Regions from separate parts of the Arthrobacter jinronghuae genome, predicted to be linked through region 1. Evidence: predicted binding sites of a transcription regulator. Region 1 holds the regulator's gene; the other holds the start of a gene.
The links. The regulator Rex, encoded in region 1, represses fermentation and respiration genes when NADH is low (regulators of the CRP and FNR family bind a similar motif). The targets are predictions, from matches to a motif close to CTTGTGAANNNNTTCACAAG.

Region 1 (11,958 bases):
GACTGATTGTTCTTGAATGACTATTCTCAAACCATGGGTCGTCCACGTAAGTTTGAGGAAACGGGTGCAGTGGAAGCCGCCGCGGCGGTGTTCCGGCAGCGAGGGTATGCGTCGACCTCGGTAGACCACCTTGTCGAAGCGACGGGTGTGCATCGGGGCAGCCTGTACGGGGTCTTCGGGAGCAAGCATGGGCTGTTTCTGCGGGTTCTCGATGCGGTCGACGCGGCAAGCGGCTCGGATGAAAGCCTCGACGTGATCCTGGTCGGATTGCTCGAACTCGCCCCTACCGACCAGCGTGTCCGCGAGCGGATCACGGGTCTTCTCGAAGCGAACAACATCACCGAAGAGCAACTAGGCAGGCGCCTGCTGACCCGCGCAGGGCTGCGCAAGGAGAAGGATTCGGCATGAGCAGCAATAAAGTCACGGTCACCCCAGCGAACCTCGTGGTCGAACCGGTCGGGCTGAACAAGATGTGGTCGTTCAAGCGCCGCCTGCGGTTTCCACTCGAGCACGTCCGGGGAGCGACCTTCGATCCAGGTATACGAGACGAACCGAAGGGCTGGCGCGGTCCCGGCCTGGGACTACCGGGGAAGCTGTCCGGCACCTTCCATTCCGGTGGGAAAAAGCAGTTCTGGAATATTTCCGGATATGACCGCGCCGTCGTCATCACGCTCGATCCCGCGGAGCAATTTGACCGTCTTGTGATCACGGTCGAGGACCCGCACCAGCTAGTGGACATGATCAACAACGCAGCGGGCGCACGCTAGAGCAGCAGAACCGCGCAAAAACATCAAACAACGTCCTTGCCTCGTGCAGCTGGCCTTACGTTCCTTCGGGATGCTCCCGGTTCCATATCCGCTAGGGTAAATGCCATGGTCTTTGACGATGTGTTTGCAGTAATCGCGGAAGGTACGCGGCGAGAAATCCTGGGCGCCCTGCGTACCGGCGACAAGTCCGTAGGGGCACTGGTGGAAGAACTTGAGGTCAGCCAGCCCACGGTTTCCAAACACCTCAAAGTGCTCCGCGAAGCCGGACTCGTCTCCATGCGGGCCGAAGGCCAGCGCCGGTACTACTCGCTGGAGACTGCCCCTCTGGAGGAGCTGGTCCTGTGGCTGCGGGCCTTTGACCTTCCGTCACTCACGGAATCCCGCCTGGCGTCCGTTGCTGCAAGCCCGCAGCCCGCCACCGCGGCCGCCGCGGCGGCAGGCGCGCTGGTGCCCGGCGCCGCAGAGGCCCGCCCGCTACCGGTGGACGCGGGCGTGCAGAACCTCGGCCGCACCGTGGGACGGGCCGCCGAGCGGGCCGCCGACCTCTTCGGCCAGTTCCCTAAATTCCGCCGCCGCCGGCCCTAGGGACGCGGCACGCAGGCACTTTGGTCCGCCTCCATCGCATCCCCGGCGTCCGCGGGGCTAGCGTAGTCCTAACCGGGGGAATCCAACCTCTAAGGAGCAGCACATGGAACGTGTACTGACACGCGTACGCGACGACGTCTTCCGCCGCAATCCCGGTGAGACTGAATTTCACCAGGCCGTCGTGGAAGTCTTCGACTCCCTCGCCCCCGTGCTGCGCAAGCATCCCGAATTTGCCGAGGCCGCGATCCTGCAGCGGATCTGCGAACCCGAACGGCAGATCATCTTCCGGGTGCCCTGGGTAGACGACAAGGGCCAGGTGCAGATCAACCGGGGCTTCCGGGTGGAATTCAACTCCGCCCTCGGCCCGTACAAGGGCGGGCTCCGGTTCCACCCCTCGGTGTACCTGGGCATTATCAAATTCCTCGGTTTCGAACAGATCTTCAAGAACGCGCTCACCGGCATGCCGATCGGCGGCGGCAAGGGCGGCTCGGACTTTGACCCGCGGGGAAAGTCAGACGCTGAAGTGATGCGTTTCTGCCAGTCCTTCATGACCGAGCTGTACCGGCACATCGGCGAGTACACTGACGTTCCGGCCGGTGACATCGGCGTGGGCGGACGCGAGATCGGTTACCTCTTCGGGCAGTACAAACGCATCACGAACCGCTATGAATCGGGTGTCCTGACCGGGAAGGGCGTGAGCTGGGGTGGATCCCTGGTCCGTCCCGAAGCCACCGGCTACGGCGCGGTGATGTTTGTCGAGGAGATGCTCAAGACCAAGGGCATGAGCCTGGACGGGCAGCGGGTGATTGTCTCCGGGTCCGGCAATGTGGCCATCAACGCCATAGATAAGGCCCAGATGCTCGGCGCTACAGTGGTGGCCTGCTCTGATTCCTCGGGCTACATAGTTGATGAAAAGGGCATTGACGTTCCGTTGCTTCGGCAGATCAAGGAGGTGGAGCGGGGCCGGATCTCGGAATATGCCGAGCGCCGCGGACACTCCGTGAACTACGTGACGGAGGGTTCCATCTGGAACGCGGGAGCCGGCGTCGCCCTGCCCTGCGCCACCCAGAACGAACTGGATGAAGCAGACGCGCTGGCACTGATCAAGTCCGGGATCCGGGCCGTGGCCGAGGGTGCGAACATGCCGTGCACTCCGGCGGCCATCTCCGCCTTCCAGGCCGCCGGGGTGCTCTTCGGCCCGGGTAAGGCTGCCAACGCGGGCGGTGTCGCCACCTCCGCGCTGGAGATGCAGCAGAACGCCAGCCGGGATTCCTGGTCCTTCGAGCATACGGAACGCCGGCTCAGCGAAATTATGGTCAACATCCATGAACGGTGCGCCCGGACGGCCGAGGAATACGGCTCGCCCGGCGACTACGTGGTGGGCGCCAACATCAGCGGCTTCGTGAAGGTAGCCGATGCAATGCTGGCCCAGGGCGTGATCTAGGACCGGCTTGCACCGGCCGTGCCCGCGGCTGCGGAAAGAACTTCCACTATGGTTACTCCTGCCACTACAGTAGGGACCGTACGGGGCCATCAGTGACGCACGTCGCAACAGGCCGGTGACGCGATGTCCTTCAGCCGCAGGTGCTCCCACATGGCTTGCTGTGGGAAACGGCGGCAATGAGCAAAGGAACGGGACTAAATGGCAGACGAGGGAAACTTCTCGGATGTGCGGTTTCTGACGGTATCGGAAGTTGCCGACGTCATGCGGGTCTCCAAGATGACCGTGTACCGGCTGGTCCATTCCGGCGATCTGCCGGCCGTCCGTTTCGGCCGGTCCTACCGTGTGCCGGAATCGGCCGTTCAGAAGGTACTCCGCGACGCCGTCATCGACCGGCGTACAGACACCGCCTGAGCCCTGCACCGGGTACCGCGTCGGTGAACAGCGCCGGAACGGGCCGTTGTTCGTTGCTGGTATGCGCTGGCAAATTCCACAGCCTTGAAGCTGTACCCTGTTAAGGAACGTTTTAATTGTCGCCAGTAACTACCGGCAACCAGCCCCTCTGCCCACGGCAGCAGGGGAGGGGAACCGGTGACTCCTAATAAGTTTGTGAGGACTCTGTGGGTTCAGTAATCAAGAAGCGCCGCAAGCGTATGGCCAAGAAGAAGCACCGCAAGCTGCTTCGCAAGACCCGCCACCAGCGTCGCAATAAGAAGTAGATCCTTCTTAGCGACAGTTGTCAGCTGGCCCCCGCTGCACGTTCAGTGCCGGGTCCGCTAAGGCAGAGCCCGCCAGTCCTCAGGGATAGGCGGGCTCCGGTTTTTAAGGGGCTTTGGGTGGTGAGCTGGGCCGGGCGGTTAACGGGCCCGCACCCAGGAGAATCCCCGCCACAGGCCGTAGGTCGCCCCGGCAACGGTCGCGGACTTCAGGCCCAGTGTTGCTGCCCTGCGGCCTGAACGGAAGTCGTACACGGGCCAGTTGCGCTCACGGGCATGACGGCGCAGGCGTGCGTCCGGATTGATTGCCACCGGATGCCCCACCAGGCTCAGCAGCGGAACGTCGTTGTAGGAATCGCTGTACGCCCAGCAGCTTTGCAGGTCCAGGCCTTCTTTCTCAGCCAGTGCCCGGACGCCGGCAGCCTTGGCCGGCCCATGCAGGAACTCACCCACCAGGCGTCCGGTGTACATGCCGTCGGCGACCTCGCTGACCGTTCCGAGGGCGCCGGTGAGATCGAGCCGGCTGGCGATGACCGAAGCAACTTCGATGGGCGTTCCGGTGACCAGCCAAACCGGCCGCCCGGACTTCATATGCTGCTGGGTCAGCGCCCGGGTGCCGGGCCAGATCTTGGAGACAATCATCTCGTCGTAGACTTCTTCGCCCAGAGTGCGTACATCCTCCGAAGAGAGGCCAACAGCGAAGGCCAAGGCTGCATCGCGGACCGAGTGGACGTCCTTGAGGTTTTCACCCTGCAGCATGAACCTCAACTGTTTGCTCGCGAACCCGGCTGCTTCACGGATCGTGAAGACTTTCCGCTGGTACATTTTCCGGCCCACGTGGAACAGGCTGGCACCGCGCATGAGTGTATTGTCGACGTCGAAAAAGGCCGCTTCGCCAGGTTTGCCCGCCGCGTCCGTGGTTCCGGTGGCTCGGACTACAGTGGCTCGGGGCATGGTCCGAGTCTACGCAAAACCCGGCCTGAGCGCGGAAATCCGACGTATTGGGGCTATTTTGGACATATGAGTGAATCCGTCGGACCGGAAGTCGTCCTCCTTACCCGGCCGGGCTGCCATTTGTGCGAAGACGCCCGTCTGGTGCTCCGGCGCGTGGGCGAGGACCTAGGCATGTCCTGGCAGGAACGCAGCGCGGAGGAGGACCCCGAACTCGCCGCCCGCTTCGGTGAGGAGATTCCGGTGTTGTTCATCGACGGCGTTCAGCGGGACTTCTGGAAAATCGACGAAGCGCGGCTGCGGCGTCTGCTGGGGGCGTGATGGCACCCGAGGAAGTCCGGTCTGACCGAGCGGCTCTGGAGCGCGAGACGGCCAACAGCGACCAACCGGCCCCCACGACGCCGGCCGGCGCGGGAGCAGGACGACACATACCGCCGGCGTCGCTGGCGCGGTTGACCATCTACCTGAGGGCGCTGTCCGCCATGCTCGCCGACGGGATAGAACGTGTGTCCTCCGAAGAGCTGGCCGAAGCCGCCGGTGTGAATTCGCCCAAGCTGCGCAAGGACCTGTCCTACCTGGGGTCCTATGGGACCCGGGGCGTTGGATATGACGTCCCGTATCTCAGCGGGCAGATTTCCGCCGCGCTTGGCCTGACATTGAACTGGCGTGTAGCCATAGTAGGCGCCGGCAACCTCGGCCGTGCCTTGGCAGGCTATCCAGGGTTCGGCTCCAGGGGCTTCGAGGTTGTGGCACTGTTCGACGCCGACCCGATGGTAATCGGCCAGGAGGTGGGCTGGCTGAGGATCAGCCCGGTGGACTCGCTTGAAGCAGTGCTCGCGAAGACCGGGGCAAACATGGCGGTGCTCTCGGTGCCCGCCGAGGTTGCCCAGGATCTATGCGACCGCCTCGTGGAGTCCGGCATTACCAGCATTCTCAGCTTTGCTCCAGTAGTGCTCCAGGCGCCCGAACATGTCCAGATCCGCAAAGTGGACATGGCGACCGAACTGCAGATCCTTGCCTACCACGCACAGCGTTCACAGGTTTCGCAGATCGCCGCCCGCGCCCGCCTGGCGCGCTAGGACCGGATCCGCCTGCAGGGGTTCCGCTTGGGCTTCTACTTGGTGCTGGGGCTTTGTTTGGTGCCTTAGCGGCGGGAACGGCTGCACCGACAGGACCCGCCGTCGGAACCACGGAGCTGCTCCCTTGGTGAAGGTGATCGCGGCGCCTGCGACACCCAGTGCTGCTGCAAGTGACTGGGTCCCGGTACCTGCGTTCAGCGCATAGAACAGCGCCGTGCCCGCAAGGACCGCGGAGACTATCCGCGCCCAGCGGCGCTTTTCCCGAACGGCAACCGCGAGCAGGAGTGCGGTTCCCAGGATCACCAGGGCGTAGGCGAGCTCTACCGCCGCGAGCGTCCTGGCATAGTGGGTGGCGGTCACTCCGTACCGTTCGAGGAGGGACAGGACCGGCGGCAGCGAATCCGGTACGGGCGTCCGGGAAATGGTTGAAACGGTGCCCCACAGATTGAGCAGGCCGGCTCCCGAAATCAGGACGAATGCAGCTGCAATGGCAGGAACCGGGTTGCCGGTATTGGCCGGCAGACGACGTTGCACTGCCCGCACCACCACGGCTATCGCGTGCGCTGTGGTGCGGGCTGCCACGGCAGTTGCATGGGCAACGGTGCGGGTTACCACTGAGACGGTGTGTGCGACGGCGCGGGCTCCGACCGCTGTGACATGGGCTGTGGTTCGGGCGCCTACTGCCGTGGCGTGTGCGGTGGTTCGGGCGCCTACTGCTGTGGCGTGTGCGGTGGTACGGGCTCCCACTGCCGTGGCGTGCGCTGTGGTTCGGGCGGCTACCGAGGTGGCGTGCGCCGTAGTGCGGGCGGCTACCGAGGTGGCGTGTGCGGTGGTTCGGGCGGCTACCGAGGTGGCGTGTGCGGTGGTGCGGGCGCCTATGGCCGTGACGTGCGCTGTGGTTCTGGCTGCCGTCGTAACGGAGCGGGCGAAGGCGCGGGCTCCTACCGCTGTGGCGTGCGCTGTGGTTCTGGCTGCGACGACAGTCGCGTGGGCGACGGCACGCGCCGCTACCGATACCGCGTGGGCGGCGGCGTGAGCCGCTACCGATACCGTGTGGGCGACGGTACGGGCCGCTACCGATACCGCGTGGGCGACGGCGTGAGCCGCTACCGATACCGCGTGGGCGACTGTGCGCGCCCCGGCAGCAGTCGTGTGCGCGGCGGATTGGACCGCCGCTGATGCGGCGTGTGCAGCGGACACCATCCAATTCCAGAAGGTATGGGCCACGTTTTGGACCCAGGCCGAGGCGGCACGGGCTCCGGCGCCGACCCGGTTGGCCCCGGTCTGGACCGCAGCGCTGGTGGCATGGGCACCTGCTTGGACCTGTTTCGATGTTGCATGCGCCCCGGCCTGGACTCCGGCGGAAGTTGCGCGGGCCCCCGTTTGGACCCGCAATGAAACGGCGTGTGCCCCGCTGTGGACCCGGACCACTCCTGCACGGACCCCGGCGGAGGTTGCCTGCGCTCCGGCCCGGGCTCGATTCGAGGTAGCGTGCGCCGCGGCCTGGACACGAGTGGACGTGGCGCGTACCAAGCTGCGGAGCCACGTGTAGCTTCCCTGCACTCCGGTGCGGAGCCAGACATAGGTTCCTCCCGCTCCGACGCGGAGCCAAGCCGATATACCCCGGAGTCCTGAACCCAACCACGCAAAGGTGCCATGCAGGCCGCTGCCAATCCAGGCGAACATGCCCTGAAACCCTGCCCGGAGCCAGAGGTAGAGGGCATGGCCGCTGCCATCCTCCCCGGTCTCGGCGGACGGGCCGGGTCCAGGAGAGGTATCTCCTTCCCATTTCGGGGAGCCATGACCGTGGTTTGAACCGGTTACGGCGCCTCCGGAGACCGTCGGGGGATAGAGCGGTACTTCCGGGATGAAGATGTTCGTCCCTTCACGCTCCGGAGAGTCGACTGCCCGGTGCGGAAGGCGCAGGGGAATGCGTGTTTTTTGTTGCTGCGGGTTAGGAAGCAGAGCTGCCATGGTCCTCCCCTTCACGGCGGAACGGCACCTCCGGGGCACCTTGCGTAGCAACTCGCCGCCGGAAGAGAACACAACGCTACGCGGGCTCGACCGGCATGTGACCCCTCCGCCGCGAAACCCGATCCGGCAAGGGAAAAGTCCCGCCGAAACCGACGGGACTCTGCGTGGATGCCCGGGGACGCTGAGACGGGATGGTGCGCAGCTCAGTAGGGGTACAGCGGAGCCTTGCGGAAGTACGGGGTGGACGGCCGCAGATACAGCATCACGATTCCGGCAATTCCCAGCAGGCTGGACACCAGCGAAATCAGGCTCAGTGGGGAGGTGAAGTAAGCGCCCAGCATGGTGAAGATGCCGATCAAGGAGAAGGCGGCAAACACCGTGCCTAGAATGCGGGCCCAGTTCTTTCCCCGCCGCACAAAGAGCGCGATCAGCAGGTAGATTGCAAAACCGATCAGGGCCACAACGATGCCAAAGGAAACGAGGAAGGAGTTCACGCTGTCTCCGTCCAGGCCTGTTTCAGCGAACGCCTGCTCCTCCTGGGGGGTCATGATCGACGGCAGGCTGAACGAGGTGATGACGTTGTTGATGAGACTCAGCACGCCTGCAGCAATGATCAGCCACGATCCGATGATGACCTCGCGCGGGGCAGGGCCCTTCGGCGGCTTTACCGGCGGTGCATAGGTGTAGGGCTGGGTGTAGCCCGAGGGCTGTGTGTAGCCGGAGGGGCCGGACTGGTCGTAGGGTCCGCTGGGAGCGTACTGGCCGTACTGCGGCTCCGGACGGGATCCGGGACCGGTCCCGGGACCGGATCCGGGACTGGCAAATCCACCGGGATTCGCAGGGCCGTCTGCACCCGCGGGGCTGTTTGGACCGTCAGGATTGGTCGGGTGGTTGGGCTCGCGGCCCGGCTCGGGAGTGTTCTCTGGTGTAGTCATGTCCGCCTGCTTGCTGGTTGGTATCTCGAAGCGGCTGGACGAAGGTGCCATCGGCTTGGCCGGGGGCGCCCCCGCAGCCAAGCATCCAGCGTATCGCGGAGGGTCCGGGACGGTCAGGGGTCCCGGAAAGATGGTCCCGGAAAACAGCCCCAGAAAAAACAGCACCAGAAAAAACGGCCCCGGACCAATAGGTCCGGGGCCGCCCTGTGGGGGGGTAATGGGGGGTCTAGGCTGCTACGAAGGCTGCGTCAACGTTGATGGTGACCTTGTCGCCCACCAGGACGCCGCCGGTTTCCAGTGCCGCGTTCCAGGTCAGGTCGAAATCCTTGCGGCTGATGACCGTGCTGGCGGAGAAGCCGGAGCGGGTAGCGCCGAAGGGATCCACGGCCACACCGTTGAACTCCGTGTCCATAGCGACGGAGTGGGTGATGCCCTTGATCGTCAGGTCGCCTGTGATCTTGTAGGTGGAGCCGGCGCTCTCAATTCCGGTCGCCGTGAACGTCAGCTCCGGGAACTGCTCGACGTCGAAGAAATCCGCACTCTTGACGTGTGCATCACGGTTTGCGTCGTTGGAGTTGAAGGAATCAGCGGCAATCACCGCAGTGACCACGGTTTCACTCAGGGTCTCGCCGACCACGAGGGTCGCTTCGACCTTGTCGAAGTTGCCGCGGACCTTGCTGATGCCGGCGTGACGGACAGTGAAGCCCACTTCGCTGTGCGAGGCGTCGAAATTCCAAGTTCCGGTGGTGAGGCCGCTGGGGACCATGGAGAGCTCCTTCTGGTAGCAGTGCTGCCGGGAGGCCCCGACGGCACTTTCATGCATTTGCATACAGTGTTGCACGACTTGGTTAAAGGTTCAAGTGAAATGGTTCGGCGATTTGCAGAGATTTAGCTGACGGCTCCATCTCTGCGAAACTGGGACACATGTCCCGCTCATCCATACACCTCGTACGCCACGGTGAAGTCTTCAATCCGGACAAGGTCCTCTACGGACGCCTCCCGGAGTTCCATTTGTCCGACCTCGGGCGCCAGATGGCGGACCGCGTGGCGGAACACTTCATCGAAGAGCGGAGCAAGGGTGCCAACCTGGTCTACCTGGTTGCTTCGCCGCTGACCCGGGCCCAAGAGACCGCCGCCCCTTTGGCAGCCGGGCTGGACTTGGAGATCGCGACGGATGAGCGGATCATTGAGGCGGAAAACCGCTTTGAGGGCATGTCCCGCATTAAGAGCCAACTGCGCAATCCGCGCTACTGGCCGCTCCTGCGCAACCCCATGCGCCCCTCCTGGGGGGAGCCGTATGCCAAGCAGGTTGCCCGCGTGATGTCTGCCGTCGACGACGCGCGGATGCGTGCAGTGGAACTCGGCGGAGACAACGCCGAAGCGGTTTTGGTCAGCCATCAGCTGCCCATCTGGGTCACCCGGCTTGCAGCCGAGGGCAAGAAGCTCTGGCACGATCCCCGCCAGCGTGAGTGCACCCTGACCTCCGTTACCACCCTGGAGTTCGACGGCGCCGAACTCACCGGCGTGCGCTACGCCGAGCCCAGCGCGGACCTCCTTCCCGGTGCAGCAAATGTTCCGGGAGCATAATAGAATTACTACGCGTTGTAGAAGTGGCTCCTCCCTGCCGCGATGAAAGCTGGAAATCCTTGAAGAACCGCACACGCCCTGCTGAGCCGGAAGCCCTCGGGCGCCGCTCCTTCCTTCGGCTCGGTGCCGGGCTGGCCCTCGCCGTCCCCTTTGCCGCAGCTGCCGCCGGCTGTTCCACGGATGATCCCCTGGCCGAGCAGGCCAACGCAGGAGACAACAAGAACTACATTGCCGGCGACGGCTCCGTCACTGAGTACGACGCAGCAGACCGCGGCGAAGCAGTGCAGCTCACTGGAACCCTGTTTGACGGCACCGAGGTATCCTCTGCTGACTGGGCGGGCGACGTCGTCGTGCTCAACTTCTGGTACGCCGCCTGCGCTCCGTGCCGGAAGGAAGCCCCGGACCTGGTGGAGCTGCACAATGAGTTCGCAGGTGCCGGTGCCCGCTTCTACGGCGTGAACATCCGGGACGAGAAGGCCACCGCGGAAGCGTTTGAGCGCAACTTCAACATTCCCTACCCCAGCTTCAGGGACAAGGACGGCGGCGTGCTGCTGGCCATGACCAACTTCGTTCCACCGTCTGCCGTGCCCACCACGCTGGTGCTGGACCGGCAGGGCCGCGTGGCCGCCCGCATCCTCGGACTGGCCGACAAGGGCACCCTGAAGGCCCTGATCAGCGACTCGCTGGCAGCGTAGGGACAGTGTCCTTCCTTCCCGCCGTCGTGGCCCCGGTGGCCGAGTCCACCGCCAATACCTTTGCCGACACCGTACTGAACGGCTCCGTACTGCTGGCCATCCCCGTGGCTGCCCTCGCCGGCCTCGTATCCTTCCTTTCCCCATGCGTGCTGCCCCTGGTTCCGGGCTACCTCGGTTATGTCACGGGGTTGACCGGCGTTGACCTGCAGAAGCAGCGGCGGGGCCGGATGTTCGCCGGGATCGGATTGTTCGTGCTCGGTTTCTCCGTGGTCTTCGTGGCCCTGGGTGCCGGAATCGGACAGTTGGGTGCGTGGCTGAAAGGCTCCGAACAGGCCTGGATCTCGCAGGTCCTCGGCCTCGTCGTGATTCTGCTGGGCATTGTTTTCATGGGGGGCATGAGCTGGTTCCAGCGTGACCGCAAGATCGAAGCCAAGCCTCCCGCCGGACTCTGGGGAGCTCCGGTGCTCGGCATCACCTTCGGCCTGGGCTGGGCGCCGTGCATCGGTCCCACGCTTTCAGCGGTCCAGCTGCTTTCCTTCTCCGGCAGCGACGCCAGCGCCGCAAAGGGAGCGCTGCTGACCTTTGTGTACTGCCTCGGGCTGGGGCTGCCGTTCCTGCTCATCGCCGTCGGGTTCCGCCGCGGAATGGGTGCCCTTGGCATCTTCCGCCGCCACCGGCTGGCCCTGCAGCGTTTCGGCGGCGGCATGCTGATTGCCCTGGGCCTGCTGATGGTCAGCGGAGTCTGGAACCTGTGGATCAACCAGCTCCAAGGTTGGTTGGGTAACGTGACCCTGCCGATCTGATGCCAAATCAACGAATTCTGAGAACAGACGACCAATGAGAACACCTTGACCCCGGGACCGGATGACGTGACAGACAAAGCAACAACGCCCCGCCCGTCCAAGCCCCGCCCCGACAAGGGACGCCGGGACGACGTCGCGCTGCCCGCCCTCGGGCTGCTCGGCACGCTGCGCTGGGCCTGGAACCAGCTGACCAGCATGAAGACGGCGCTGTTCCTGCTGCTGCTGCTCGCCGTCGCCGCCGTGCCCGGTTCACTGTTTCCGCAGCGCCCCGCCGATCCCTCGGTGGTCACGCAGTACATCAAGGACAATCCCGAAACCGGGCCCTGGCTGGACCGCTTCCAGCTTTTCGACGTGTATTCCTCCGTCTGGTTCTCGGCGATCTACCTGCTGCTGTTCATCTCGCTGATCGGCTGCGTGATTCCCCG
Region 2 (11,958 bases), 920 kb from region 1:
ATGGCCCAGCCGCTGGCGGTGCGGTTCATTCCTGCCGTAGATCCCGGTGAAGGCACCGAAAGTCGCGAAAATGGCGAGGTCGATCCGCCCCAGGAAAAGCACGAGGAAAAGCGGCCCCCCCAGGCCGATGGCGCACCGGATGGCCGCGTGGTGGTCATTGTTCGCCGGAGCGATCTTGAACATTTCCTGCAGGTGCGTCAACGCTGGTGACCTCTGCCTTTCGGGCCGTAGGCATAGGAGGAATGCGGGGATGTTCCGGCGGCTGGAGGCCGGCTTGAATTCCGCCCATCCAACCTATCCCCGGCAAAGCACAGGGCTGAATAAATGTGGTGTATCTCGCAGCAGGAACACTCGGCGGAAGGCGGGCGCCGGGTAGGGCAAAATGGAGGAGTGTCTTCCTCAGCCTTTTCCTTCACCCTCGGTAAGCGCCTGCGCGATACCGCCCCTGCAGCGGCCGAACGGCGAGTCGAGGCGAACGGCGGCGGCTTTCAGGGCCGCACCGGCACCATCTCCACGCCCCACGGCGAGATCGCCACTCCGGCATTCATCGCGGTAGGCACCAAGGCCACGGTCAAGGCCGTGCTGCCCGAGTCGGTCGCGGAGCTTGGCGCCCAGGCCGTGCTGGCGAATGCCTATCACCTGTACCTGCAGCCCGGCCCGGATATCCTCGACGAGGCCGGCGGTCTGGGGAAGTTCATGAACTGGTCCGGCCCCACCTTCACAGACTCCGGCGGCTTCCAGGTCATGAGCCTGGGTGCGGGGTTCAAGAAGGTCATCAACATGAATGCCGACGGGACGACGCATGCCACGGGAGCGGACGACGACGTCGCGCCCGGCAAGGAGCGCCTGGCGCATATTGACGACGACGGCGTCTGGTTCAAGTCCCATCTCAACGGGGACAAGCACCGCTTCAGCCCGGAAATTTCGATGCAGGTGCAGCACAAAATCGGCGCCGACATCATGTTTGCCTTTGATGAGCTGACCACGCTCATGAATTCGCGCGGGTATCAGGAAATGTCCTTGGAACGCACCCGCCTCTGGGCGCTGCGGTGCCTTGCCGAGCACCAGCGGCTCACCGAGGAACGCGCAGACAAGCCCTACCAGGCACTGTTCGGCGTGCTGCAGGGTGCGCAGTACGAAGACCTGCGGCGTAAGGCGGCCCGGGATCTCGGTGCCATGGACTTTGACGGCTTCGGCCTGGGCGGCGCGTTTGAAAAGGAAAACCTCGGCACCATTGTCCGGTGGTGCACGGAGGAGCTTCCGGAGAATAAGCCCCGGCACCTGTTGGGCATTTCAGAGCCGGATGACATTTTCACCGCCATCGAAAACGGTGCCGACACCTTCGACTGCGTTTCTCCGACCCGGGTGGCCAGGAATTCTGCGTTCTACACGCCGTACGGCCGCAAGAACCTGTCCAATGCCAAGTTCAAGCGGGACTTCGGGCCGTTGGTGGACGGCTGCGATTGCTATACCTGCACCAACTACACCCGTGCCTACATCCAGCACCTGTTCAAGTCCAACGAAATGGTCAGCCACACGCTGATTTCCATTCACAATGAACGCTTCACCGTGAAGCTCGTTGACGACGCCCGGCTGTCCATCGACGACGGTACGTTCTTCGACTTCAAGGCGGAGGTCCTGGGCAAGTACTACAGCGGTAGGTAGCTGCGCAGCGCCCTACCGCCGTAGTACTTGCCTGCAGACTCCCTAGTTCCAGGTCCGCGGCAGCGGTTCGTTCTGCTGGTCGTCCGGTTCTCCGGTGACGTTCTGCTCTTCGGCAGTGGGATCTTCCGGGCCTCCGGTGGGTGAGCCGTCTGCGTGCCCGGCCTGCTGCTGTCCGGCCTCTTCGTCGCCCGGTTCCGGCGGATCTACAATCTGGAGCTGTGCTTCGGCCTTGGTTTCGTTGTGTTCGAAATCTTTGTCCTCGGGCACACTGTCCTCCTGTTGTGTATCGAGTGGATTCTGCAGAGAGCCGAGCTGCTAGGAATTGTCCGGCTTAGCCTGGGTCGATTCATCCTCTTCCAAGGCGGGCTGCGCATCGCGTTCTTCGTCTCCGGGGCTCGAATCCTTCTCCTGGGCGTCGTCGATCATCGCCTTGGTGACTTGATCGTTGAATTCCTCCGCGGTTCCGGCAAGATTTTCATCTACTGCCTTGGCACCGGGGTTCGGGACTGGATTGCTCATGTTTGTCTCCTGCCGTACTGGGGATGTGAAACGCTGGCGTTCCCCCACCTTTGCACACCTGGGCAGGGATTTCGCCCGGTGACCTGACGGGCATCCCGCCCCTACGCCGCGACAGGCTCCAGCTCAGCCGGCACGTAGCTGGGTTCGCGCTTCTTGATGACCCGGATGACCAGCGCGGTGACCGGCACAAAAAGGTACTCGATGAGCGTCTTGTAGAGGAAGCCGAACAGGACGTAGTTGAAGAACCCGCCGGCGTCGGTAATCCCGATGACCGGAGCCGCAATGGCGCAGAAGATCAGGGTGTCCGCAAACTCCCCCACACCGGTGGAGACCATCAGCCGCCCGGCCAGCGCCTTCTCGCGGAACCGCTCCTTCATTCGCACCAGCACCATTGAGTTCAGCAGCTGGCCGGCCAGGAACCCCAGCAGGCTCGCAAGCACAATCTGCCAGACCGGACCGAGTGCCACTTCCAGTGCAGCCTGCTTCTCCAGCCCGTAGGCATCCGTGAATCCAGGCAGGGCAATGATTACTGCGAAACTCGCGACGGCGAGAAGTGCCATTGCAAAGCCGGTGAAGATGGCCCGACGGGCTGCTTTGAAGCCGTAAACCTCGCTGACCACGTCCCCGAGGATGTACGCGAGCGGAAAGAGGAAGAACCCGCCGTCGGTGACAATGTCCCAGCCGCCGGGAAGGGAAAACTGCACGCCCTTGGTGGCGCCGATATTCGAAATGACGATGACCACGCACATCAGGGTGAGGATCAGGTCGTACTGCGAGCTCCCGCGGGAGGCATAAGTTGCAGCAGTTTTCACAGCTGCCCGTGGCTGTGCATCCATGGCATTTCCGTTCCGGTAGTGGTTCGCCTGGCTTTCGCCGGCTGTATTAGCACTGTGCCCGCTGCCCCGGGCGGCCCGATTGGACCGCCTCCATTCTGCCATGCCCGGTCAGTTCCTGCCGCGCGCCCTATTTTGAACACGTTCAAAAGAATGGTCTACTAAACGCTGGAATTACTGCAAAGGGAGCATCATTGGCCGTCATCGCCAAGAGCGAACAGACGCGCCGGCTCCTCATCGACACCGCGCTGCGCCTCTTCGCCTCACAGGGCTACGAAAAGACCACCATGCGCGCCGTCGCGCAGGAGGCAAACGTTTCGGTAGGCAACGCCTATTACTATTTCCGTTCCAAGGATGACCTCCTCCACGAGCTATACCGATCCCTCCAGGACGAACACCGCTCGCTTGCGCTGCCGCAGATCCGGGAGGGCCACAACCTGGGCGAGAACCTGGCGGTCATTCTGTCCACGGGCCTGACCACCATGGAGCCGTACCACGCCTTCGGCACGCATTTCCTGCGCGACGCCATGTCGCCGAACCGCAGGGAGGACGGCGCCGTCGGGCGGGGGAAATCCATCGCGATGTTCCGGCAGGCGGTATCCACCGCCCGGCCGCAGCCGCCCGTGGCCATCCGCAACGACCTGCCAGAACTGCTCTGGCTGATGCATATGGGGATCACCTTCTTCTGGGTGTATGACCGTTCCCCCGGCCAGCGCAGGTCCCACCGGCTGGCCGCGAATCTGGCCCCGCTGGTGGCCAAACTCGTGATCCTGTCCCGGCTCCCGGTGGTCCGGAACATCCTGGAAGACATAGTCCGCCTGCTCCGAGGGGTCCGCCGGGACGGTTAGCCCGCAGCGGCGGCGGGGGACGACGACGGCGCGCCGTAACAGCGCGTCTTGCAAGGGTGGCCGGTTCCGCCGTTTTGGGTGGAAGATGGACCCATGTCTGCAAACACATCCACTTCTGCGGCCTCAGCCCCGGCCGTCACGCTGACCATCGCAGGTTCCGAAGCCACCGGCGGCGCCGGCGCCCAGGCCGATCTGAAGACCTTCCAGGAACTCGGCGTCTACGGCATCACCGCCCTGACCTGCATTGTGTCCTTCGATCCCAACGATTCGTGGAACCACCGGTTCGTCCCGGTGGACCCGCAGGTCATTACCGACCAGCTCGAAGCCATCATGACCGCCTATGACCTCGACACGGTCAAGATCGGCATGCTCGGCACCCCGGCAACCATCGACGTCGTCGCCAAGGCGCTGCAGTCCCAGGACTGGAAGAACCTCGTGCTGGACCCGGTGCTCATCTGCAAGGGCCAGGAGCCCGGCGCCGCGCTGGACACCGACAAGGCGCTCAAGGCCCAGATCCTCCCCCTAGCCACCTTCGTCACCCCCAACCACTTCGAGTCCATGTCACTGTCCGGCATGGATTCCATTGAGACCGTGGAAGACCTGCAGGAAGCAGCCCGCCGCATCCATGAAGCCAGCGGAGCCGTAGTGCTGGCCAAGGGCGGGGTCCGGCTGGAAGGCGACGACGCCGTCGACGTCTTCTACGACGGTGAGACCATGGAGGTCCTGCGGGCACCCAAGGTAGGCGAGGTGGCTGTCAGCGGTGCCGGTTGCACCCTCGCAGCGGCCATCACTGCCGAACTGGGCAAGGGGGCAACGCCTCTGGAAGCCGCCAAGACGGCAAAGGCCTTCGTCACCGAAGGTATCCGCAACCGCGTTTCCTCCAACGCACCGTTTGATGCACTGTGGCAGGGCAACGCCGGTCAGGGCCCGGCCCTCTAGGTTTCAGCCGAAGCGCCGCGTCCCTTCTGCCCTCTGTCGTCCATGACAGCGGCGGAAGGTACGCGGCGCTTTCCATGCACCCGCCTGCCGCTTAGGCGCGGCCGCGGCGGAACTTCGACAAGGAACTGTGCAACCCCAAAGCGGTCTGCACGGTCCTGCTGCCCGCCAACCGCTGGTGGGCCGCCTGCTCCTGCTCCAGGGCACGGTCGATAGGAGCGGTAAAGGACTGCACCCGTTCGTCCTCCGCGGTCAGCCGTGCTGCCAGGAGGGACTGCGGGTAGAACTGCCGGCGCAGCGCAGTCTCTGCCGCCACCCACTCCCCGCGGCCTTCCAGCCGGGCACTCGGCGACAGGCTTGGTGTCCCCGGCAACCCAGCAACGTCCGGCGCCGCGGCAGTATCGGCCTGCAGCACGGCAGCCACCCGATCCCACCAGATGCCTGCATCGCGGGTACGGGAATCCAGCACTGCCTTCAGGTGCTTCGCTGTTTCGGCACGCCGTTCCCATGCTTCCAGCAGCGCCTCTTCCAGGAGGCCCTGCTGCAGTGCGGGAAGCGACAGCACAAAATCAGCCATTCCCCAGTTCTCCAGGGCGCCCCGCAGGCGGGCATCGGAGTAGGCCTCCACGGACAACGCCACGGGGGCAACACCGGCCGAAAGCGCAAACACCGCCGGGTGGTAGCGGGTGGTCACCACAAGGGACGCACCCCGTGTGAGCCGGGCAGCCTCACGGGCGGCCACGACCGGCACCAGGACGGCAGGCGTGGCCATCAGTGCCGCGATTTCCGCATGCATGCCGGCGTCGGCGTCGATGTTTCCGGGGACACCCATGTGCGGAATGAACACAGCGGGCAGCTGCGTTTTGGCGTGCAGCTGATCCAGTGCTGCCGCAAGCCCACGCCGGAAGTCGTCATCCCCTCCCGGGGCAAACGTAACTGCCACGTAGCCCCCCGCCGGAGCTTCATAGCGCGGTACGGGCCGAACGGCGTCCTGCGGCACAGCGGGGCCGCCGTCATCGGGCAGCGCCGGGTCAGCGAGGAACGAGGCATCATCCAACCCGTGTGCTGCCTCCACACCCAGTTCCAGGGCAATCCGGGCAGAAGTGGATTCCCGGACTCCGACCAGTTGGGCGCCTTGAAGCATTTCGGCCAGTGTCTGGGCGTCCCGGGCTGTCAAAACCGGGCCGAGTGTCTGGCCGGACACCACTACGGGTTTGCCGAGGCTACGGGCAATGGCTGCCACCGCGGCACGCTCATACAAGAGCCACCCGTAGCGCGAGTTCAGGTTCCCCCCGCCGGCAATCAGCACGGCATCCACTGACGCCAGCTGTTCCCTCAGCGCCAGGGCAGGATCCGACTCCGGCAATGATGACGACCCGGCAAGATGCTCCTGGATGCGGCGCAGGTAGTCCTCGCGCTCAGCAGGACTCCAGGGAAACTCGAGAGTCGATACGGCGGGATGCCCGTAGCCGTCCTGCGTCTGTTCGGGGTCCCGGGAAAGCAGGACGACGTCGAACCCGCGCCCGGCCAGCTCGTCGGCAGCCGCGAGCCCCATGGCTTCGTCTCCCACGTGGTAAACGTGCTGTCCGACGTCGGCCAGCACGGCAACCCGCGTCACTTCCCCGCCCTGCCGATCAGGGAACGGATCTGCCCGGCCGCCGAACGCATCCGGCCGACCGAGCTGCTGAGACTGGTCCGCCGCACCACCGTATCTTCCAGCCGGAGGAGGGACTCATTCAATCTATGTTCCATCTCCTCCATCCGCCGGCGGTTTTCATCCAGGAGTTCTTCCTGCCGGGCCAGCAGCTTGGTCAGGTGCAGCAGGCTTCCCATACCGTGCCGGGAGATATCCTCGCGGAGGTAGGCGTCACGGACCCGGGCATCAAAACGGCGATGCGCGTCGGCCTTGTTGTTTACGCTGTTTGCACTGTCGCCGGATGCATCCGGACGCTGGCACCAGAACGCCAGCGTTTCGCCGTCGAGGAATTCCAGGGTGTGCCGGGACAGGACCCGGAGATGGAATTCCCAGTCGCCCACCACTTCGAGGCTCTCGTCGTAATACCCGAGCTCGTCGTGCAGGGACCGCCGGTAAAGAAAGGAAATGGGCACGGCTTGGTTGATCCGCAGCATGGAGCCGAGGGAAATCTGCTTCATGTCAGGCCAGAAGGGAACCGAGTCGATTTCGCGGATATCTCCGTCAGCCATCTGTTCATAGCGGATGTTTGTCCGGACCATGACACCTGCGGCAGCAGTGTCTTCCAGGCAATCCACGGTCCGCTTGAGGAAATCGGGATGCCACAGATCGTCATCATCATGAATGGCAATGTAGGTGCTTGAGCATGCCCGGATGCCCGCGTTGGAGGCAGCTTCCATGCCTCGGCTTTCAGGCCGATGAAGCACGGTAATACGTTCCCGGTACTCATCCGGGACGGCAGAAACTACTTGCTCGACGTCGGCCGGGTCGCCGCCGTCGTTAACGACGACCACAGTGAAATCACTGAAATTCTGACAGAAGATATTCTCCAGGGCCCGGGCTAGAAACAGCGGTCTGTTCCGCGTCCTGACAACAATCCCGACGGAGGCAGAATCTAAAACCACGTGGCTCCCAGCTTTGACGAACTTTCAGGCCACCTTACCAAGAAGGGTTATGCACCCGACCCGTCACAAATTACCCGTGCGTAACACGGGTAACACCGTTGACATCCCTCCTTGGAGGGATGACTCTACTAACAGTGCTGCAGCGTTCGGGGTCGCTTCTTTGGGGGGTCACTGCATTCTGAGGCACCGGATCTGCCTATCCATTTTGCCAGGTTCGCCGGTCTCGGTCACTCTGCGGAACTCACTGCCGTACTTGTCCCTGGCCCCGGCGGCCTCTTTTGAGGGAGAAGTATGAACAATCCAAACCACCGGAGAGCAGGAAAGGCAGCGCTGGCAACAGTCGCCGGCCTTGCCCTCGCCTCCAGCATGTGGGCACCGGCTGCGGCCACTGAGGGGACCGCAAACGAGGAACCGACCATTCGGGGAATCGAAACGGTTACGCCTGATTTCAAGGTCTCACCGGATCTCAAAACCAAGCAGGGCCCGGTCTCGGTTTTCGTACAGTTCAGCGGCAAAGGCGCCTATGAACAGACCCAGCCCGTCGAAGTACTCGAAGGACTCGCTGAACCGCTGAACAAGTCCGGCCAGGTGCAGGAAATCCGCAGCGGCATCGAGACTAAGGCCGAAGAAGTTGCACAGGCCGCTTCCTCGTCCATTCTTTACACCACCACCAACAGCATCCCGGGTGTTGCCATCAACGGCGACGCTGAGGCAATCAGGGCGCTGGCAGCACGCGGCGACGTCGTTAAGATCACCGGCATCGTTCCCAAGACCTTTGACAACAAGGGCGGGGATATCGATGTCCGTGCCGTGGATTCCTGGGTGCAGCGTTCCCAGACCGGTGAGGGCGTCACCATTGCCGTCCTCGACACCGGCCTGGACTACACGCACTCAGACTTCGGCGGCCCGGGCACCCAAGAAGCGTTCGAGACGGCGCAGGCTTCGCCCACTATTCCGGCAGCAGACTCAGGCCTTTACGACCCGGAGAAGTTCGCGGGCGGCTGGGACCTCGTCGGTGACGCCTACAACGCAGATCCCTCGGACCCCGCCACGTACAGCCCCATCCCCGTCCCGGATGCCAACCCCCTGGACTGCGGGAGCCACGGCACCCACGTCGCGGGAACCGCCGCGGGTTACGGCACCAACGCTGACGGAACCACATTCAGCGGGGACTACTCCACGCTCACCGGCGATCAGGTGAACGCCATGGGCATCGGCCCGGGCACCGCGCCGAACGCAAAGCTCGTCAGCGTCCGCGTCTTCGGTTGCGTGGGCTCCTCCGAGGTTGTCGGCCAGGCCCTGGACTACGTCCTGGACCCGAACGACGACGGCGACTTCAGCGACCGCGCCCAGGTTGTGAACATGTCCCTGGGTTCCGCTTTCCCCGCCTATGACGATCCCGAAAACGACATTGTCAACGCACTCACGGCCCAGGGCATCCTCTCGGTCGTGTCGTCGGGCAACTCCGGCGACATCTACGACATCGGCGGCTCCCCCGGCAGTGCAGAGACTGCACTTACCGTGGCGAACAGTGTCGGGTCCCAGACCACCCTGGACGCTGCACGCATCCTGGCTCCGACTGCAGGAACCGCCAAGGGCCAGTACACCTCCAGCTTCGACTACGCCTCCGCCGACGAGGCTGCTCTTACGGGAACCGTGGTGATGGGGCCGCAGGGCGGCAACTCCGACGGTTGCGCCGCACTGGAACCCGCGGGCGCCAATGCGGGCAAATGGGTCTGGTTGACCTGGGATGAGGACGCGGCCACCCGCGAATGCGGTTCGGCCGTCCGCTGGAACAACGCCGCAACCGCAGGCTACGCCGGCGTCGTCCTTGACTCCACCCTGAATGGCTTCTCGGCCGGCATTGCCGGAAACGCTGCGATCCCCGGCTTCCAGTTCACCCGCGAATCCAGCGAGCAGCTGCGGCCGGCCGCCGAGGCCGGGACCCTGCAGATTCAGCTCGCTCCCGAGCTGGTGGGCAGCGTGACCGGACAGTCCGGCGCGCTGGACACCCTGAACGCCAGCTCCTCGCGCGGCGTCCACGGATCCAACGGCGTGATCAAGCCCGACGTCGCCGCCCCGGGAACGCAGATCAAGTCCGCCCAGGTTGGCACCGGCACCGGCGCCTCCATCAAGTCCGGCACCTCGATGGCTGCCCCGAACGTAGCGGGTATTGCCGCACTCGTTGTGGGCGCGACGGATTACAACCCGTACGAGGTCAAGTCGATCATCATGAACACGGCGACCCACGACGTATTCGCCGGGGAAGGCGTAGTTCATGCGCCGAACCGCGTTGGATCCGGACGCGTTGACGCCCTGGACGCCCTGAGCACAAAGGTCCTGGCCTACGATGCAGAGAACCCGCGTCTGACGTCCATGAACTTCGGCGTCCTGGAAGTCGGAGCGGATCCGGTTGAGATCACGCGCACCATCACGGTTGAGAACAAGGGCGATTCACCGAAGACGTACACGCCCGAGTACCTGCCCGCAACCGACATGCCCGGCGTCAGCATCAGCGTCAGCACTGCACCCGTGCAGGTTCCTGCCAACGCTACTGTCACCGTGCCGGTCACGCTCAGCATTGCGGATCCCACCGCACTGGTGAAGCGGATCGACCCGGCCGCCGAGCGGACCCAGGGTACCGGCGCCATCGCGCGGCAGTACATCGCCGAAGAATCGGGCCGCATCCAGCTGACGAGCGAAGGATCGCCGGCCCTGCGGGTGCCGGTCTACTCCGCACCCAAGCCGACGTCCGACATGCAGGCAAGCTCCAAGATCTCGTTTGCCGGCGCAACGGACCTGGCCACTTCCGTCACCTTCACCGGTCGCGGACTGGACCAGGGTGAAGGCAGCGAGGCTTATGTTTCGATGATGACGCCGCTGGTGCTGGGCGAGGAAAGCCCGCGTAGGAGCGATCTTGACCTTGATTCCCTCTACGGCCTTGACCTGCGCAACGTCGGTGCTTCGTCCAACGTTCCGGCACTGACTGCTGCAGGGAGCGCAAACCTGAACGCGGCTGTCCTGAACATCGGATTGAGCACCTGGGAAAACTGGGCCACGATCAGCGGCAACAGCACGATCCTGGTCGAGTTGGATACCAACTCCGACGGTGTACCCAACTTCGTGGCCATCACCACCCGGATCACGGGACTCGACCAGAGCGTCTTCCGCATTGTTCCGGTGACGGGCGTCGATGCCGACGGAGAGCTCGTTTTTGGTACCCCGCTCCCGGGCTCCTACCCGGTGAACGGTACCGTGGGCGACGTCGACAGCAACGTCTTCGACACCAACGTGATGACGCTGCCGATTCCGGCCGGTTCCCTTGGCCTGGATCTCACGAAGTCACAGCCGATCCAGTACCGCATCTCCACCTCCAACGCCATCAACGTGGATGAGTCCGGCCAGGAGGTTCCGGTTGACACCACCGCGTGGATTCCGTTCAACCTCACCCAGCCGGCCGTTTGGTTCCAGAGCGCCAGCCCTGCTGCCTTCGTCTACGCGGAGGAGGACGGAGCAACCCTCACGGTCAACCGTCAGGCCAGCACCACGGACGCCAAGGCACTGTTCCTGCACCACCACAACGCCCAGGGCGTCAAGGACCAGGTCACGCAGGTGGAAGTTGCTCCGCTTCGGTTCCCGGATGTTCCGGGCACCATGTTCGAATCGGACATCAACTGGATGGCTGACCAGGGACTGACCACCGGCTATGCAGACGGCACCTACCGTCCTGCCGGTTCCATCAACCGCGACGCAATGGCAGCGTTCCTGTACCGTCTCGCGGGTTCGCCGAACTACGACGCGCCGGACGTGTCCCCGTTCACGGACGTCACTCCGACCACCCAGTTCTACAAGGAAATCTCGTGGATGGCCGAATCCGGCATCAGCACCGGTTACCCGGACGGTAGCTTCCGCCCGGTATCACCGGTCAACCGTGACGCGATGGCTGCCTTCATGAACCGGTTCGCCGGGGACAAGTGCGGGATCGACGCTGCCAAGGGCTACCAGGCTCCCGGCACGGCATCCTTCACGGACGTTCCGACTAACGACCAGTTCCACCGGGAGATCTCCTGGATGAAGGCGTCCGGCGTGTCTACGGGTTACCCGGACAGCAGCTACCATCCGGGTGAAAAGGTTTCCCGTGAAGCCATGGCGGCTTTCGTTCACCGCCTGGACACCTACACGGAAAACAACGGTGGTTGCCGCTAAGCCCGTATGGGCCTGGCACGGAAACACACCGGCAAGATAAGCAGCACACCATAAAAGCAGCGGGCCCCGGAGAAATCCGGGGCCCGCTGCTTTTGGGTCGGAAGGCCGGCCGCCAAACTACTTCAGCAGGCGGGACATCCTCCGGTCCGCCAGCAGCTTGCCGCCGGTCTGGCAGGTGGGGCAGTACTGCAGGGAGGAATCCGCGAAAGCCACCTCGCGGACCGTGTCCCCGCACACCGGGCAGGGCTCACCGGTCCGCGCATGCACCCTCATGGCCTGCCGCTTGGAGTCCTTCAATTCCGCCGCGGGACGCCCGGCCGCATTCTCGATTGCGGATTCCAGGACGGCACCCA

Region 2: N2K98_RS01625 (queuosine precursor transporter) is a predicted target of Rex. The motif match lies at 3,150-3,169, and genes of this name have one in related genera.

Annotation. Positions count from the first base shown of each region.
Region 1 is NZ_CP104263.1:3,040,742-3,052,699, reverse strand. Features, by position in the region: gene N2K98_RS14340 (TetR/AcrR family transcriptional regulator) at 34-408, shown strand; gene N2K98_RS14335 (hypothetical protein) at 405-767, shown strand; gene N2K98_RS14330 (ArsR/SmtB family transcription factor) at 873-1,352, shown strand; gene gdhA (NADP-specific glutamate dehydrogenase) at 1,456-2,796, shown strand; gene N2K98_RS14320 (helix-turn-helix domain-containing protein) at 2,995-3,207, shown strand; gene N2K98_RS14315 (30S ribosomal protein bS22) at 3,414-3,512, shown strand; gene N2K98_RS14310 (HAD family hydrolase) at 3,651-4,463, opposite strand; gene N2K98_RS14305 (glutaredoxin family protein) at 4,530-4,781, shown strand; gene N2K98_RS14300 (redox-sensing transcriptional repressor Rex) at 4,781-5,539, shown strand; gene N2K98_RS14295 (hypothetical protein) at 5,495-6,742, opposite strand; gene N2K98_RS14290 (hypothetical protein) at 7,717-8,448, opposite strand; gene N2K98_RS14285 (YceI family protein) at 8,675-9,214, opposite strand; gene N2K98_RS14280 (histidine phosphatase family protein) at 9,373-10,035, shown strand; gene N2K98_RS14275 (TlpA family protein disulfide reductase) at 10,095-10,730, shown strand; gene N2K98_RS14270 (cytochrome c biogenesis CcdA family protein) at 10,736-11,533, shown strand; gene resB (cytochrome c biogenesis protein ResB) at 11,600-11,958, shown strand, end outside.
Region 2 is NZ_CP104263.1:324,057-336,014, reverse strand. Features, by position in the region: gene N2K98_RS01645 (FUSC family protein) at 1-201, opposite strand, end outside; gene tgt (tRNA guanosine(34) transglycosylase Tgt) at 391-1,665, shown strand; gene N2K98_RS01635 (hypothetical protein) at 1,708-1,932, opposite strand; gene N2K98_RS01630 (hypothetical protein) at 1,981-2,184, opposite strand; gene N2K98_RS01625 (queuosine precursor transporter) at 2,286-3,020, opposite strand; gene N2K98_RS01620 (TetR/AcrR family transcriptional regulator) at 3,212-3,865, shown strand; gene thiD (bifunctional hydroxymethylpyrimidine kinase/phosphomethylpyrimidine kinase) at 3,959-4,804, shown strand; gene N2K98_RS01610 (polysaccharide pyruvyl transferase family protein) at 4,896-6,419, opposite strand; gene N2K98_RS01605 (glycosyltransferase family 2 protein) at 6,416-7,399, opposite strand; gene N2K98_RS01600 (S8 family serine peptidase) at 7,691-11,605, shown strand; gene N2K98_RS01595 (Fpg/Nei family DNA glycosylase) at 11,723-11,958, opposite strand, start outside.